Regions from separate parts of the Pseudomonas sp. F2 genome, predicted to be linked through region 4. Evidence: predicted binding sites of a transcription regulator. Region 4 holds the regulator's gene; each other region holds the start of a gene.
The links. Region 4 encodes FliA, which starts transcription of late flagellar genes. Its sites were predicted from a motif close to CTAAAGTTTNNNNNNNNNNNGCCGNTAA; they were not measured.

Region 1 (3,416 bases), 1.2 Mb from region 4:
CGGCGGCGCCGAGACGGCTTTGCAGGTATTCGCGGGTGGCGGTCGGCCCTTCGTGCAGGGTCAGCGCCACCGGGCCGCCCACCGCAGGCGGCACCTGGATCGACATCGGCATGCCCGCTTCCAGCCACGCCGGCAGACCGCCGTCGACATAGTGGTACTTGTCATGACCGATCACGTCGAGCAGCCAGATGAAACGCCCGGCCCAACCGCCGCCCTCGTCGTCGTAGACCACGTAGACCGCATCCTGGCGATGCCCCAGCTCACCGAACAACGCCTCCAGATCGGCTTTGGCCGGCAGCAGCCCCGGCGCCGGCGGCTGGCCGAGCTGGGTGCGTTTCGGGTCGACAAAGCGTGCGCCGGGAAGATGACCTTCGGCATAACGGGCAGGGCTGGTCAGATCCACCAGAATCAGTTCAGGGGAATCGAGACGCGGGAGCAGGTCGCTCGGCTCGATGACGAGCGGCAAGCCAGAGAAGTCAGACATGTGAGGTCTCCAGAGCACAAAGGGGGGGATTGTAGCGCAGCCTCATCGGCCACGGCTGCTAAAGCTGTGCAGGGCTTTCTCGATGCATTGTGCAGTTTTGCCGAATGCCTGCACGGTGATGTCGGCGAACGGCCCGCCGCCCTGATCGGCCACGACGATCATGATCACCCGGCCGTTATTGACCAGTGAGCGCAGGAACAGGTGCTCGCCACGGAACAGCGAACGCAGGCCCGGCGGCAACAATGCGGAAAACTGTGCGTTGTTCTCGGGGTTGATCCGCACTTGTGCCTGCTGCGCGAGTAGCCGCTGCAGGACTTTGCTCTGACTGACGACAAAATTCAGCGCGGCGGCTTCCTTCGGCAAACCGAAGGTCTGGTGTACGCGCAGATTGGACTGCGTGCGGTCGGCCATCAGAATCATCACCCGGCGCATGCCGCTGGCGACCAGCGCATCGCGCGCGGCGACGGTCAGGCTCATGGCATTGGTGAAGCGGCTCGGCTCGGCCAGCAGTTCGGCGCATTGTCGGCGCCACTGCGTCAGGTCCTCGGCACTCGGCGCGGCCGCTGGCAGCATCCCGGCCGGCAAGCGATGGGTACCCCACGGCCACAATAATGAAACGGCCGGGTGCCACAGATCGGGCATGGCATGCTGGCGCGCACTGTTGGCGGCTTGCTGGTGCAACTGCTGCTGCACTTCATCCATCGAGATTTGCAGATAAAGGCTGGTCAGGTACTGCCAGCGCTCGCTGTGCGGACTGTCCCAGGCCTGTTGCGCCGACAGCGCCAGACCGTTGGCCAGCAATACGGTGTTGGCCGGTTGATTGAGCCAGCGGCGCAAAGTCGGATCGTCATCGAGGCGATTCTGCTGGCGCAGCGGATGCTCGCTGTCGCGGGCGATACGCAGCACTTTCACCAGTTCGCGCTGTTCGCTGAGCAGCAGTTTATAGCCTTGCTGCACCCAGATCGGCAGGTGCCAGACCTGTACCAGTGCCTCGGCGATCTTCAGCAGGCGGACGCCAAACAATTGCTTCTCGACCACCAGCGCCGATTCGCCCTTGTGGATCACCCGCAGCTCCCACTCTTCGAGCAACTCGGGAAACGTCAGCGCCAGCGGCCATAACGGCGAGAGAAACAACAGGCTGCCCCAATGAATGTCCTGCCACAGACGCGCGAGGCGACTGGCGAAAAAACCATTGGCCTGTTGTGTGGCGTGCTGGCTGATCATTTGCAGTTGGCGCAGGGCTTTGGGGATCTGCAGCTGCGGTTCGACCGGCAGGCGCGCGAGCAATTCTTCGGTACGCGCCAGGCCCAGGCGGTTGATCGCCACCTCGAGATTTTCCGCCGGTGCGGCCAGGGTGCCGTGGGTGTGACGATTCGCCTCACGGATGATGCTCAAGGCCAGTGCCGGGCTGTCCTGCATCAGGTCGGCGATGTCGCGCAGCGAACTGCGGTTGTCACGGACCGCGCGGCACACCTTGTCGTGAGCCTCTTGCGGCACGGGCAGCCGGACACTGTCGAGCAGCTTGACCCAGCCTTCGAGGGTGGTCGGTTTTACGGGTGGGACGTTCGTTTCATTAGCCATGTCTGGACGGGATCTTCACTGACTGTAGACGCGCCCGGCATGGGCTAAATTGGCTTTTCGCCTGAACTGGCTATAGTCTGGCGCAGTTTTGCCGATAAGTAGAAGAAGAGATTTTTTAACTTCCGAATATGACCTTGAACCCGACTTAAACAAGTACTTTCTACCTATGGCTAAAATTATCGGCATCATCGTCGTGTTCGCGAGCGTGCTCGGCGGATACGTGCTCTCCCACGGCAAAATTGCCGCCCTGATCCAGCCCTTCGAGGTGATGATCATCGGTGGTGCGGCCCTCGGTGCATTCCTGCAGGCCAACCCCGGTTACATGACGATGCACGTGCTCAAGAAATCCCTGAGCATGTTCAGTTCGCGTTTCAGCCACACGTTCTATCTGGAAGTGCTGGGCCTGATCTACGAGATCCTCAACAAGAGCCGCCGCGAAGGCATGATGGCCATCGAAGGCGACATCGAAGACGCTGCCGCGAGCCCGATCTTCGCCAAGTACCCGGCCGTGCTCAAAGACGAGCGCATGACCGCGTTCATCTGCGATTACCTGCGCATCATGTCCTCCGGCAACATGGCTCCTCATGAGCTGGAAGGCCTGTTCGACATGGAGCTCTACAGCCTCAAGGAAGACCTTGAGCACCCGTCCCATGCGGTGAACGGCATCGCCGACGCCATGCCCGGTTTCGGTATCGTCGCGGCGGTATTGGGTATCGTGGTGACCATGGCGTCCCTGGGTGAAGGCGATCAGAAATCCATCGGTCTGCACGTCGGTGCGGCACTGGTCGGTACCTTCTTCGGTATTCTCGCGGCGTACGGTTTCTTCGGCCCGTTGGCGCACTCGCTGGCCCACGATGCCAAGGAAGAGCTGAACGTCTATGAAGCCATCAAGGCTTCGCTGGTGGCGTCGGCGTCCGGCATGCCGCCATCGCTGGCGGTGGAGTTCGGGCGCAAGGTTCTGTACCCGGCGCACCGTCCAAGCTTCGCCGAGCTGGAACAAGCCGTTCGCGGTCGCTAAGCCATGGAAAATAATCAGCCGATAATCATCAAGCGCGTCAAGCGCATAGCCGGTGGGCATCACGGCGGGGCGTGGAAGATCGCCTTCGCCGACTTCGCCACGGCGATGATGGCGTTCTTCCTGGTGTTGTGGTTGCTGTCCACCGCAACGCCGGAGCAGAAGATCGCCATCGCCGGTTACTTCAAGGATCCGGTCGGCTTCTCCGAAAGCGGCACGCCGTACATCATCGATCTGGGCGGTACGCCGACCCTGGCACCGGAAAACACTCTCAACCCTGAGGTGAAATCGCAGCCGCAACCGGACAAGGTCACGGTCGACACCGAACAGGTCGAA
Region 2 (3,416 bases), 1.1 Mb from region 4:
TTTTCACCGACGCCTTCGCGAGCAGGCTCGCTCCCACATTTGAAATGCATTCCCCTGTGGGAGCGAGCCTGCTCGCGAAAGCGTCGGTACATTCGACACAGGCTTTTGTAGAAATGAACAATAAACGCCAACCGCCCTTGTGCAGCGGACAGGCGTCAATGCGCATGCCGACTGGCAGCATGAAGCGCATTGGAACTGGAGAATTCGCATGAAAATCGTCATCGCCCCCGATTCGTTCAAGGACAGCCTGAGTGCCCAAGGCGTTGCCGAGGCCATTGCGCTGGGGCTGGCGCAAGTCTGGCCACACGCCACGCTGGTCAAATGCCCGATGGCCGACGGCGGCGAGGGCACGGTGGAATCGATTCTTGCTGCCTGCGAAGGCGAACTGCGCCGGATGCGGGTGCGCGGGCCGCTGGGCACTCCGGTCGATGCGGCGTGGGGCTGGCTGCCGCACAACCACACCGCGATCATTGAAATGGCCGAGGCCAGTGGTTTGCAGTTGGTGCCTACGGGGCAGCGCGATGCCTGCATCACCAGCACCTTCGGCACTGGTGAGCTGATTCGCGCCGCGTTGGATGCCGGCGCGCAACGAGTGATTCTGGCCATTGGCGGCAGCGCCACCAACGATGGCGGTGCCGGTGCGATGCAGGCGCTCGGGGTGAAATTGCTCGATGCTCAGGGGCAGGCTCTGGTGCCGGGCGGCCTGGCCCTGGCGCAACTGGCGCGACTGGACTTGAGCGAGCTTGATCCGCGTCTGGCCCAGGTGCGCTTCGACATCGCCGCCGACGTCAACAATCCACTGTGCGGGCCGCACGGTGCCTCGGCGATTTTCGGCCCGCAAAAGGGCGCGTCACCGATACAGGTGCAACAACTGGATCAGGCCCTCGGTCACTTCGCCGAGCTCTGCGCGCAAGCGTTGGGCAAAGACGTCCGCGATGAGCCGGGCAGCGGCGCGGCCGGCGGGCTGGGCTTTGCGGCGAAAGCCTTTCTCGGTGCGCAATTTCAAGCAGGCGTGGAAGTGGTGGCCGAATTGGTGGGCCTTGCGGAAGCGGTCGACGGCGCCGATCTGGTGTTCACTGGCGAAGGTCGCTTCGACGCGCAGACCCTGCGCGGCAAAACGCCGTTTGGTGTGGCGCGGATTGCCAAAAAACACGGTGTCCCGGTCATTGTCATCGCCGGCACGCTCGGCGAGGGTTATCAGGAGCTCTACGAACACGGCATCGACGCCGCATTCGCAGTCACCAGCGGCCCGATGACCCTGGAGCAGGCCTGCGCCGAAGCTCCACGCTTGTTGCGTGAACGCGCAACTGACATTGCCCGCGTCTGGCGGCTGGCAGCGAAATCCTGAGCAAACACTGTAGGAGCTGCCGAAGGCTGCGATCTTTTGATTTTGTTTTTAAAGATCAAGATCCAAAGATCGCAGCCTTCGGCAGCTCCTACAGGGGCGTGTGAGTGTTTCAGTGTTGAAACACCTTGAAAAATATTTTCGCTTTACACGAAATCTTCCTAAAGCGCCGCCGATACAGAGGTCAGGCGCACACAGATTCCCTCGAACAGTGCCGCCGGACTGACCCCGCTCAAGGGCCAGTGATGACGGCAAGGACGCTCGCAGTTACCTCTATCCGAGAGTCCAACCATGTCCTTGCGTAATCTGAATATCGCGCCCCGTGCTTTCCTCGGTTTTGCCTTTATCGCCTTGTTGGTGATTGTCCTTGGTGTGTTCGCCGTCAACCGCATGTCGACCATCCGCCAGGCCTCCATCGACATGGAGACCAATCAACTGCCCAGCGTCACGTACCTTGGCGTGGTAACGGAAAACGTTCTGCGCCTGCGGATTCTGTCGTTCCGGATTCTGGTCAACCGCGACCCGGCAGGCCTGCAAGAAGCGCAAACCCGTATCGGCGTGCTGGTGGACAAGGTGCGCAGTGCTCAGGCCAGTTACGCCGCGTTGCCGGCAGAGAGCGAAGAGCGAGCGTTGTACCAGACGTTCGCGACCACACTCGATAACTACCTGCAAGCGCAAAACCAGATGATGGAGCTGTCGCGTCAGGACAAGGTCGACGAAATGCGCACCCTGATCAACACGCGGATCAAGGACGGCACTGACCAGATGGGCGAACAGCTCAACAAGCTGATTGCAATCAACGCTGCAGGCGCGAAAGTCGCCTCCACCCAGGCCGGTGAGCACTACGACAGCGCCATTACCGGTATCGTCATTGTGGCTGTTGTCGCGGCGCTTGCCACTGTCCTGCTGGCCCTGCTGCTGACCCGCAGCATCGTCACCCCGCTGAACCGTGCCGTGCAGGCGGCGCAGACCATCGCTGGCGGCAACCTGACCCAGTCCATTGAGGTCGATGGCAAAGACGAAGCCACACAATTGCTGCAAGCCTTGTCGACGATGCAGACCAATCTGCGCAAAACCATCGAACAGATTGCCGGCTCCGCCACTCAATTGGGCGCTGCAGCCGAAGAACTCAGCGCGGTCACCGAAGAAGCCTCCCGTGGCCTGCAACAGCAGAATAACGAAATCGAACAGGCTGCCACCGCCGTCAACGAAATGACCGCCGCGGTGGAAGAAGTGGCACGCAACGCGGTGTCGACCTCCGAAGCCTCGAACCAGTCGACCCAGGCAGCCCGCGAAGGGCGCGATCAAGTGGTGAAAACCGTCGACGCGATCCAGACCATGACCCATGACGTGCAGAGCACTGCACAAATGATCGAAGGCCTCGCCGCGCAGGGACGTGACATCGGCAAGGTGCTGGACGTGATCCGCGCCATCGCCGAACAGACCAACCTGCTGGCCCTCAATGCGGCGATCGAAGCGGCGCGTGCCGGTGAGGCCGGACGTGGTTTTGCGGTGGTGGCGGACGAAGTGCGCGCCTTGGCCCATCGCACCGCGCAGTCGACTCAGGAAATCGAAAAAATGGTCGCCGGTATTCAGAACGGCACCGGTGAAGCCGTGTCGTCGATGCAGCAAAGCAACCAGCGCACCCAGACCACCCTGGAAATGGCTCGTGCCGCTGGCGTGGCACTGGAGCAGATTACCCAGTCGATCCATCAGATCAACGAGCGCAACCTGGTGATCGCCAGCGCTTCGGAAGAGCAGGCGCAGGTCTCGCGTGAGGTCGACCGCAACCTCGTCAACATCCGTGACCTAGCCACGCAATCGGCTGCCGGGGCCAACCAGACCAGCGCCGCGACCCATGAACTGTCGCGTCTGGCGGTGGATTTGAACGCGATGGTGGCGCGGTTTGTGATTTGACCTAGGGTGAAGGCTGGAGACCGCGCCATCAGGAGACGTACATGCGCTATTCAGCCTTGACCCAACGCATCGCCGGGGAGGGGGCAGCGGCCTGGCAGATTCATGACCGCGCGCTGGCGTTGCGCGCCGAGGGAGTCGACATTCTGCTGCTGAG
Region 3 (3,416 bases), 2.7 Mb from region 4:
TTCCGCTGTGGGTAACTTGATGGGCAACCTGACCGGCAGCGTGATGCTCGAAGGCTGGCTGGCGCGGATGTTCTACGTGTCGCTGTACCGCATGCACCAGATGGCGCTGTACGGACCGTTCCGCACGGCGATGCTGATGCTGGGCAGCAAGATCGGTCGAGGTACCGAGCCACGCCTGAAGCTGCACTAAAACCAAAACGTGTGGGAGCTGGCTTGCCAGCGATAGCGGTCAGTCAGTCGGCGATGATGTCGACTGATCCGCCGCTATCGCGGGCAAGCCACGCTCCCACATTGTTTTGTGCAGCTCACAAAATCAGCAGGCTCATTCCTGCAATCGATCACCGCTCATCAGAGCTGAAAGCGGCGCACCATGCCTTGCAGCGCGTTGGCCAGTTGCGACAGTTCGTGGCTCGACGCACGGGTCTGATCGGCACCCGTCGCCGAACGGACCGACAGGTCGCGAATGTTCACCAGATTACGATCCACTTCCCGCGCGACTTGCGCCTGCTCTTCGGCGGCACTGGCGATCACCAGATTACGCTCATGGATCTCATGCACCGAAGCGGTGATGGTTTCCAGCGCCTCCCCGGCGCGCTCGGCCAATGCCAGCGTGGTCGTGGCCCGTGCAGCGCTGGCCTGCATCGAATCCAGCGCCAGGCTTGAACCACTGCGCATGCCCTGCACCATCTGCTCGATCTCCTGCGTCGATTGCTGGGTGCGATAGGCCAGCGCCCGCACTTCGTCGGCGACCACCGCAAAACCTCGCCCACTTTCCCCTGCGCGGGCCGCCTCGATGGCGGCGTTGAGCGCAAGCAGGTTGGTCTGCTCGGCAATGGCACGGATCACATCCAGCACTTTGCCGATGTCCTGTGACTGGTTGGCCAGCGATTGCACCAACTCGCCAGTGTGCTGCACGTCGCTGGCCAGCGCATTGATGGCCGATGCGGTATCACTGACCCGCGCCTGCCCCAGTTGCGCCGACTCACTGGATTGGCGGGTGGCATCGGATGTCGACACGGCATTGCGAGCGACTTCTTCAACGGCTGTGGTCATTTCATTGACCGCCGTCGCTGCCTGTTCGATTTCGTTGTTCTGCTGCTGCAAGCCGTGTGTGCTGTCGACCGTCACCGCGTTGAGTTCATCAGCAGCGCTCGCCAGTTGCGTGGCCGAACCGCTGATGCCTTGCAGCGTTTCCCGCAGGTTTTGCTGCATGGTCGCGAGCGCCTTGAGCAATCGGCTGACTTCATCGTTACCGTGGGTTTCGATCGGCCGGGTCAGGTCGCCCCGGGCCACGCTTTCGGCAGCGCTGACGGCGCTGCTCAGCGGACGGACGATGCTGCGGGTGAGCAACATTGCCAGCGCCACCGTGGCCAGCGCCGCCAGCGCTATGAACAGGCTGACGATGGTGCGCGAGGTCTGGTAGTGGTCAGCGGATTTCTGGCTTTCCGCGGTGACCTGCCTGGCGAACAGATCCGCCAGGTCATTGAGCTGTTTGCCGGAGCCATCGACCACAGTCTTCATATCAATCAGCAACAGTTTGGTCAGTTCGTCACGCTGGCCTTGATCGGCCAGGGTGAAGGATTGCGCGATGCCGGTGCGATAGGCAGCGAAGGTCTTTTTGAACTGGTCATAGAGCTGCTGGCCTTCCGCCGTGGTGACCAGTTTGTCGTAGGCAGCGATCTTCTCGCTCAGTTCTTTGTCGCGGGTGTCCATCTGGCTGCGGTAAGTCGCGATGTTCTGCGGATCCTGATCAAGAGCCATGCGCAGGGAAATCGTACGGATGCGCAACATCAGCTCGCGAATTTCGTCACCGCCGCGAATGCTCGGCAGCCACTGGCTCTCGACCGCGACCTCACTGTCACGAATGCTCGACATCTGCCCCAAGGCAAATACGCCGAGCAACGCCACCAGGACCGCGATCAGGGCAAAACCCAGCGCGGCACGTGGAGCAATATTCAACTGACGAAGCAACATGACGAACGCCCTTATTCTTGTATTGGCCAGATTGAAGGGGCGAACAGTGGCAGCCCCTCTCGTTAGCGGGCTATCGGCAAGTTGTACGATGACTTGAAAGGAATTGTCTGGCGCGAGGACAAAAAAAATCCCCGTATCTTTCGATACGAGGATTTTTAATATGGTCGGGGTAAGGGGATTCGAACTCCTGACATCCTGCTCCCAAAGCAGGCGCGCTACCGGACTGCGCTATACCCCGGTAAAAAAAAGGCGACCTTTCAAAGATCGCCTTCTTCGATCAGCGCTTTTGGCCTCTGATCTTAAGATTCGATCCCAGTGTTACCTGGTTTCAAAAATGGTGGGTCGTGTGGGATTCGAACCTACGACCAATTGGTTAAAAGCCAACTGCTCTACCAACTGAGCTAACGACCCAAAAATGGTCGGGGTAAGGGGATTCGAACTCCTGACATCCTGCTCCCAAAGCAGGCGCGCTACCGGACTGCGCTATACCCCGGTTTGAAATTGGCTCCGTGACCAGGACTCGAACCTGGGACCCAATGATTAACAGTCATTTGCTCTACCGACTGAGCTATCACGGAACTACATATTTCAATTTACAACGGTGAAACTTACAGCTCTTAGACGCCGTTCGCATCGCTGCGTTCGTGTGTCTGAGGCGCGCTATTCTACAACCTAGAACACCTCTGTCAACCCCCTAAATCGCTTTCAAGTTAATGATTTGCAACTTATTTCAGATTTCAGCTCAGTGAGCTGAGATGCTGCAGGTGACTGACTGCGGGGCGCACTTTACAAGCCTTTTCCTTAGAGTTCAACAGCCTAACGAAAAAAAGGCCTCGCAAAGCGAGGCCTTCCTTATTTCATTGGCTTTACCGCTCAGTCGAAAACGATTTCGTCGCTCACGACCTTGCCGGTTGCCGTGTCGCCCGGCAGGAAATGCCCCGACAGGATCAACTGCGCCAACGGGTTTTCGATCCAGCGCTGGATCGCACGTTTGAGCGGACGTGCGCCATACACCGGGTCGTAACCCACGGCAATCAGCTTGTCCATCGCTTCCGGGCTCAGTTCCAGCTTCAGCTCGCGCTCGGCCAGACGACTGCGCAGACGGCCCAGCTGGATCTCGGTAATGCCCGCGATCTGATCCCGCGCCAATGGCTCGAAGATCACCACTTCGTCGACCCGGTTGATGAACTCGGGACGGAAGTGACTGGTCAGCGCGTCCATCACCGCTGCACGCTGCGCCTCACGGTCACCGACCAGTTCCTGGATCTGCGACGAGCCGAGGTTCGAGGTCATGACAATCACGGTATTACGGAAATCCACCGTACGTCCGTGGCTGTCGGTCAGGCGTCCATCCTCCAGCACTTGCAGCAGGATGTTGAACACGTCCGGGTGCGCCTTCTCGACCTCATCCAGCAGGATCACCGAGTAAGGTTTGCGGCGTA
Region 4 (3,416 bases):
CCAGCAGGATGTCGTTCAGGTTGCTCGACACCGCACGGTTGTCCGTGCTGCTGCGTGACAGAAAACCGTCGACCCGGCGCGCCAGTTCGCGGAACTCTTCAGCCCCGACTTCACGACGCATGAAGCGGCCCCAATCGGTGCTCAGCGCCTGGGCTTCTTCAGCCAGGCCATTGACCACCGGGGTCGCGCTTTCCACCAGATCCATGGTGCGGTTGGCCGCGGCTTCGGTCAGCTTGACCACATAGCCCAGGCGTTCGGTGGCGTCGGTGATTTGCGACACTTCCTCGGCCTGCGGCATGTGCGGATCGATCTGGAAGTTGACGATCGCACTGTGCAGTTCGCGTGTGAGCTTGCCCACTTCCTGATACAGGCCACGGTCACGGGTCTGATTGAGCTCATGGATCAGTTGCACAGCGTCGCCGAACCTGCCTTTTTCAAGGCTCTCGACCAGTTCGACCGCGTGTTTTTTCAGGGTCGATTCGAAATCGCCCTGTGAAGATTCGTTATGCTCCATAGCTCCCCCGCGCGTTCATCAGCCGATGCGTTCGAAAATCTTCTCGATTTTTTCTTTCAGCGCCTGAGCCGTGAAAGGTTTGACCACGTAGCCGTTGACGCCGGCCTGGGCCGCTTCGATGATCTGCTCGCGCTTGGCTTCGGCAGTCACCATCAGCACGGGCAGGTGCTTGAGTTTTTCATCGGCACGCACGTGGCGCAGCAGGTCGATACCGGTCATGCCCGGCATGTTCCAGTCCGTTACCAGAAAGTCGATGCTTCCGCTGTTGAGCACCGGAATGGCAGTGGTGCCATCGTCGGCCTCGACGGTGTTGGTGAACCCCAGATCACGCAGCAGGTTCTTGATGATCCGCCGCATCGTTGAGAAGTCATCAACGATGAGGATTTTCATGTTCTTGTCCAATTCGACCTCCAAGCAGTCTTAAACGCGCCCAGCACCTGGACGCGCCATTTCAATCAATCCGGCAAAGCACTCGATGACTGTCTGGAGCACAACAGAGCAAGACCGGTGCTGTTCATCACCGCACCAGCCTCGTTCGCAGTGTCCCCACACTGCCTTCAGCGCGCTCGCCACTCCCCCAAACGCCCCCGCAAGCGGGCCGCGCACTGGCTGTGTAACTGGCTGACCCGCGATTCACTGACGCCAAGGACTTCACCGATTTCCTTGAGGTTCAGTTCTTCGTCGTAGTACAGCGCCAACACCAGTCGCTCACGCTCCGGCAAATTGGCAATCGCGTCCGCCAGCGCAGCCTGGAAGCGTTCATCTTCCAGATCGCGTGACGGCTCAAGATGAGCACTGGCGCCATCCTCGTGCAGCCCTTCGTGTTCGCCGTCCTGCAGCAGGTCGTCGAAACTGAACAGCCGGCTGCCCAGCGTGTCATTCAAAATCCCGTAGTAATCGTCGAGACTCAATTGGAGTTCGGCCGCAACCTCGTGATCTTTAGCGTCACGGCCGGTTTTAGCTTCAATTGAGCGAATGGCATCGCTGACCATACGGGTATTGCGGTGAACCGAGCGCGGTGCCCAATCCCCTTTGCGCACTTCATCGAGCATCGCGCCGCGGATCCGGATGCCCGCGTACGTTTCGAAACTGGCGCCTTTGCTGGCGTCATATTTGGTCGAGACTTCGAGCAGGCCGATCATCCCGGCCTGAATCAGGTCTTCGACCTGCACACTCGCCGGCAAGCGCGCCAGCAAGTGATAGGCAATGCGCTTGACCAGTGGCGCGTAACGCTCGATCAACTCGTACTGCGCGTCACGTGCCGATTTCTTGTAGTAGTTCATACCGCTGGCGGTCATAACACAGGCCCTGCCGTTTGCTGCACGAGGCGCTCGACGAAAAACTCAAGGTGCCCACGCGGGTTGGCAGGCAGCGGCCAGGTATCGACCTTCTGCGCGATCGCCTTGAACGCCAGCGCGCACTTGGAACGCGGAAAGGCTTCATAGACTGCTCGCTGCTTCTGCACGGCCTTGCGCACGCTTTCGTCGTACGGCACCGCGCCGACGTATTGTAAGGCGACGTCGAGAAAGCGATCCGTGACCTTGGTCAACTTGGCGAACAGGTTGCGCCCTTCCTGCGGGCTCTGCGCCATGTTGGCGAGGACGCGGAAGCGGTTCATGCCGTAGTCGCGATTGAGCAGTTTGATCAGCGCGTAGGCGTCGGTGATCGAGGTCGGCTCGTCGCAGACCACCAGCAACACTTCCTGCGCCGCGCGCACGAAACTGACTACCGAGTCACCAATGCCCGCAGCGGTGTCGATCACCAGTACATCGAGATTGTCGCCGATGTCGCTGAACGCCTGAATCAGACCGGCATGTTGCGCCGGGCTCAGGTGCACCATGCTTTGGGTGCCGGAAGCGGCCGGCACGATGCGGATCCCGCCGGGGCCCTGCAACAGCACGTCGCGCAGTTCGCAGCGGCCTTCGATGACATCGGCCAGCGTGCGTTTGGGGGTCAGCCCCAGCAGAACGTCGACGTTCGCCAGCCCCAGGTCGGCGTCCAGCAGCATGACCCGACGGCCAAGCTCTGCCAGCGCCAGAGACAAGTTCACTGACACGTTAGTCTTGCCGACGCCACCTTTGCCGCCGGTCACCGCGATCACCTGTACGGGATGCATGCTGCCCATGTTATTTCTTTACCTTGTCTTGCATAGACGGAGGCCACATTACTGGCTGCGCGTTCACAACCGGAACAATGCATGGCAGACCATCGATGTAGGTACAAAAACTGTTCATTACCTCAGCCAACCTGCTTGGTCGGGCTGTGGTAGATATCAGCGAACATGTCAGCCATGGCTTCTTCGCTGGGTTCTTCCTGCATTTGCACGCTGACGGCGCGGCTGACCAGCTGATGACGGCGCGGCAGATGCAGATCATCCGGAATCCGTGGGCCATCGGTCAGGTACGCGACCGGCAGTTCATGACTGATCGCCAGGCTCAACACTTCGCCAAGGCTGGCCGTCTCATCCAGTTTAGTCAGGATGCAGCCGGCAAGCCCGCAACGCTTGTAACTGTGATAAGCGGCGGTTAGAACCTGTTTCTGGCTGGTGGTTGCCAGCACCAGGTAATTTTTTGAACGGATGCCACGCCCGGCCAGACTTTCCAGCTGCATGCGCAGCGCCGGATCGCTGGCCTGCAGGCCGGCGGTATCGATCAGCACCACGCGCTTGCGCAGCAATGGATCCAGCGCCTGCACCAGCGACTGGCCCGGGTCGACGTGGGTCACCGGCACGTTGAGAATCCGCCCCAGGGTCTTGAGTTGTTCCTGCGCACCGATGCGGAAGCTGTCCATGCTGACCAGCGCGACATTCTGCGCGCCGTACTTGAGCACGTAGCGCGCAGCCAGTTTGGCCAGGGTGGTGGTCTTGCCCATGCCGGCCGGGCCGACCATGGCAATCACCCCG

Region 1: motA (flagellar motor stator protein MotA) is a predicted target of FliA. The motif match lies at 2,136-2,163, and genes of this name have one in related genera.
Region 2: AC193Q_RS05730 (methyl-accepting chemotaxis protein) is a predicted target of FliA. The motif match lies at 1,497-1,524, and genes of this name have one in related genera.
Region 3: AC193Q_RS15885 (methyl-accepting chemotaxis protein) is a predicted target of FliA. The motif match lies at 2,045-2,072, and genes of this name have one in related genera.

What each region holds. Positions count from the first base shown of each region.
Region 1 is NZ_CM169904.1:5,081,523-5,084,938, forward strand. Features, by position in the region: gene rhdA (thiosulfate sulfurtransferase) at 1-484, opposite strand, end outside; gene AC193Q_RS22865 (HDOD domain-containing protein) at 527-2,065, opposite strand; gene motA (flagellar motor stator protein MotA) at 2,232-3,083, shown strand; gene motB (flagellar motor protein MotB) at 3,087-3,416, shown strand, end outside.
Region 2 is NZ_CM169904.1:1,312,803-1,316,218, forward strand. Features, by position in the region: gene AC193Q_RS05725 (glycerate kinase) at 209-1,348, shown strand; gene AC193Q_RS05730 (methyl-accepting chemotaxis protein) at 1,637-3,262, shown strand; gene AC193Q_RS05735 (aminotransferase class I/II-fold pyridoxal phosphate-dependent enzyme) at 3,304-3,416, shown strand, end outside.
Region 3 is NZ_CM169904.1:3,542,839-3,546,254, forward strand. Features, by position in the region: gene AC193Q_RS15880 (NAD(P)/FAD-dependent oxidoreductase) at 1-190, shown strand, start outside; gene AC193Q_RS15885 (methyl-accepting chemotaxis protein) at 349-1,974, opposite strand; tRNA gene AC193Q_RS15890 (tRNA-Pro) at 2,136-2,212, opposite strand; tRNA gene AC193Q_RS15895 (tRNA-Lys) at 2,310-2,385, opposite strand; tRNA gene AC193Q_RS15900 (tRNA-Pro) at 2,391-2,467, opposite strand; tRNA gene AC193Q_RS15905 (tRNA-Asn) at 2,477-2,552, opposite strand; gene clpB (ATP-dependent chaperone ClpB) at 2,848-3,416, opposite strand, start outside.
Region 4 is NZ_CM169904.1:165,280-168,695, reverse strand. Features, by position in the region: gene AC193Q_RS00735 (protein phosphatase CheZ) at 1-514, opposite strand, end outside; gene AC193Q_RS00730 (chemotaxis response regulator CheY) at 533-904, opposite strand; gene fliA (RNA polymerase sigma factor FliA) at 1,072-1,812, opposite strand; gene fleN (flagellar synthesis regulator FleN) at 1,809-2,639, opposite strand; gene flhF (flagellar biosynthesis GTPase FlhF) at 2,753-3,416, opposite strand, start outside.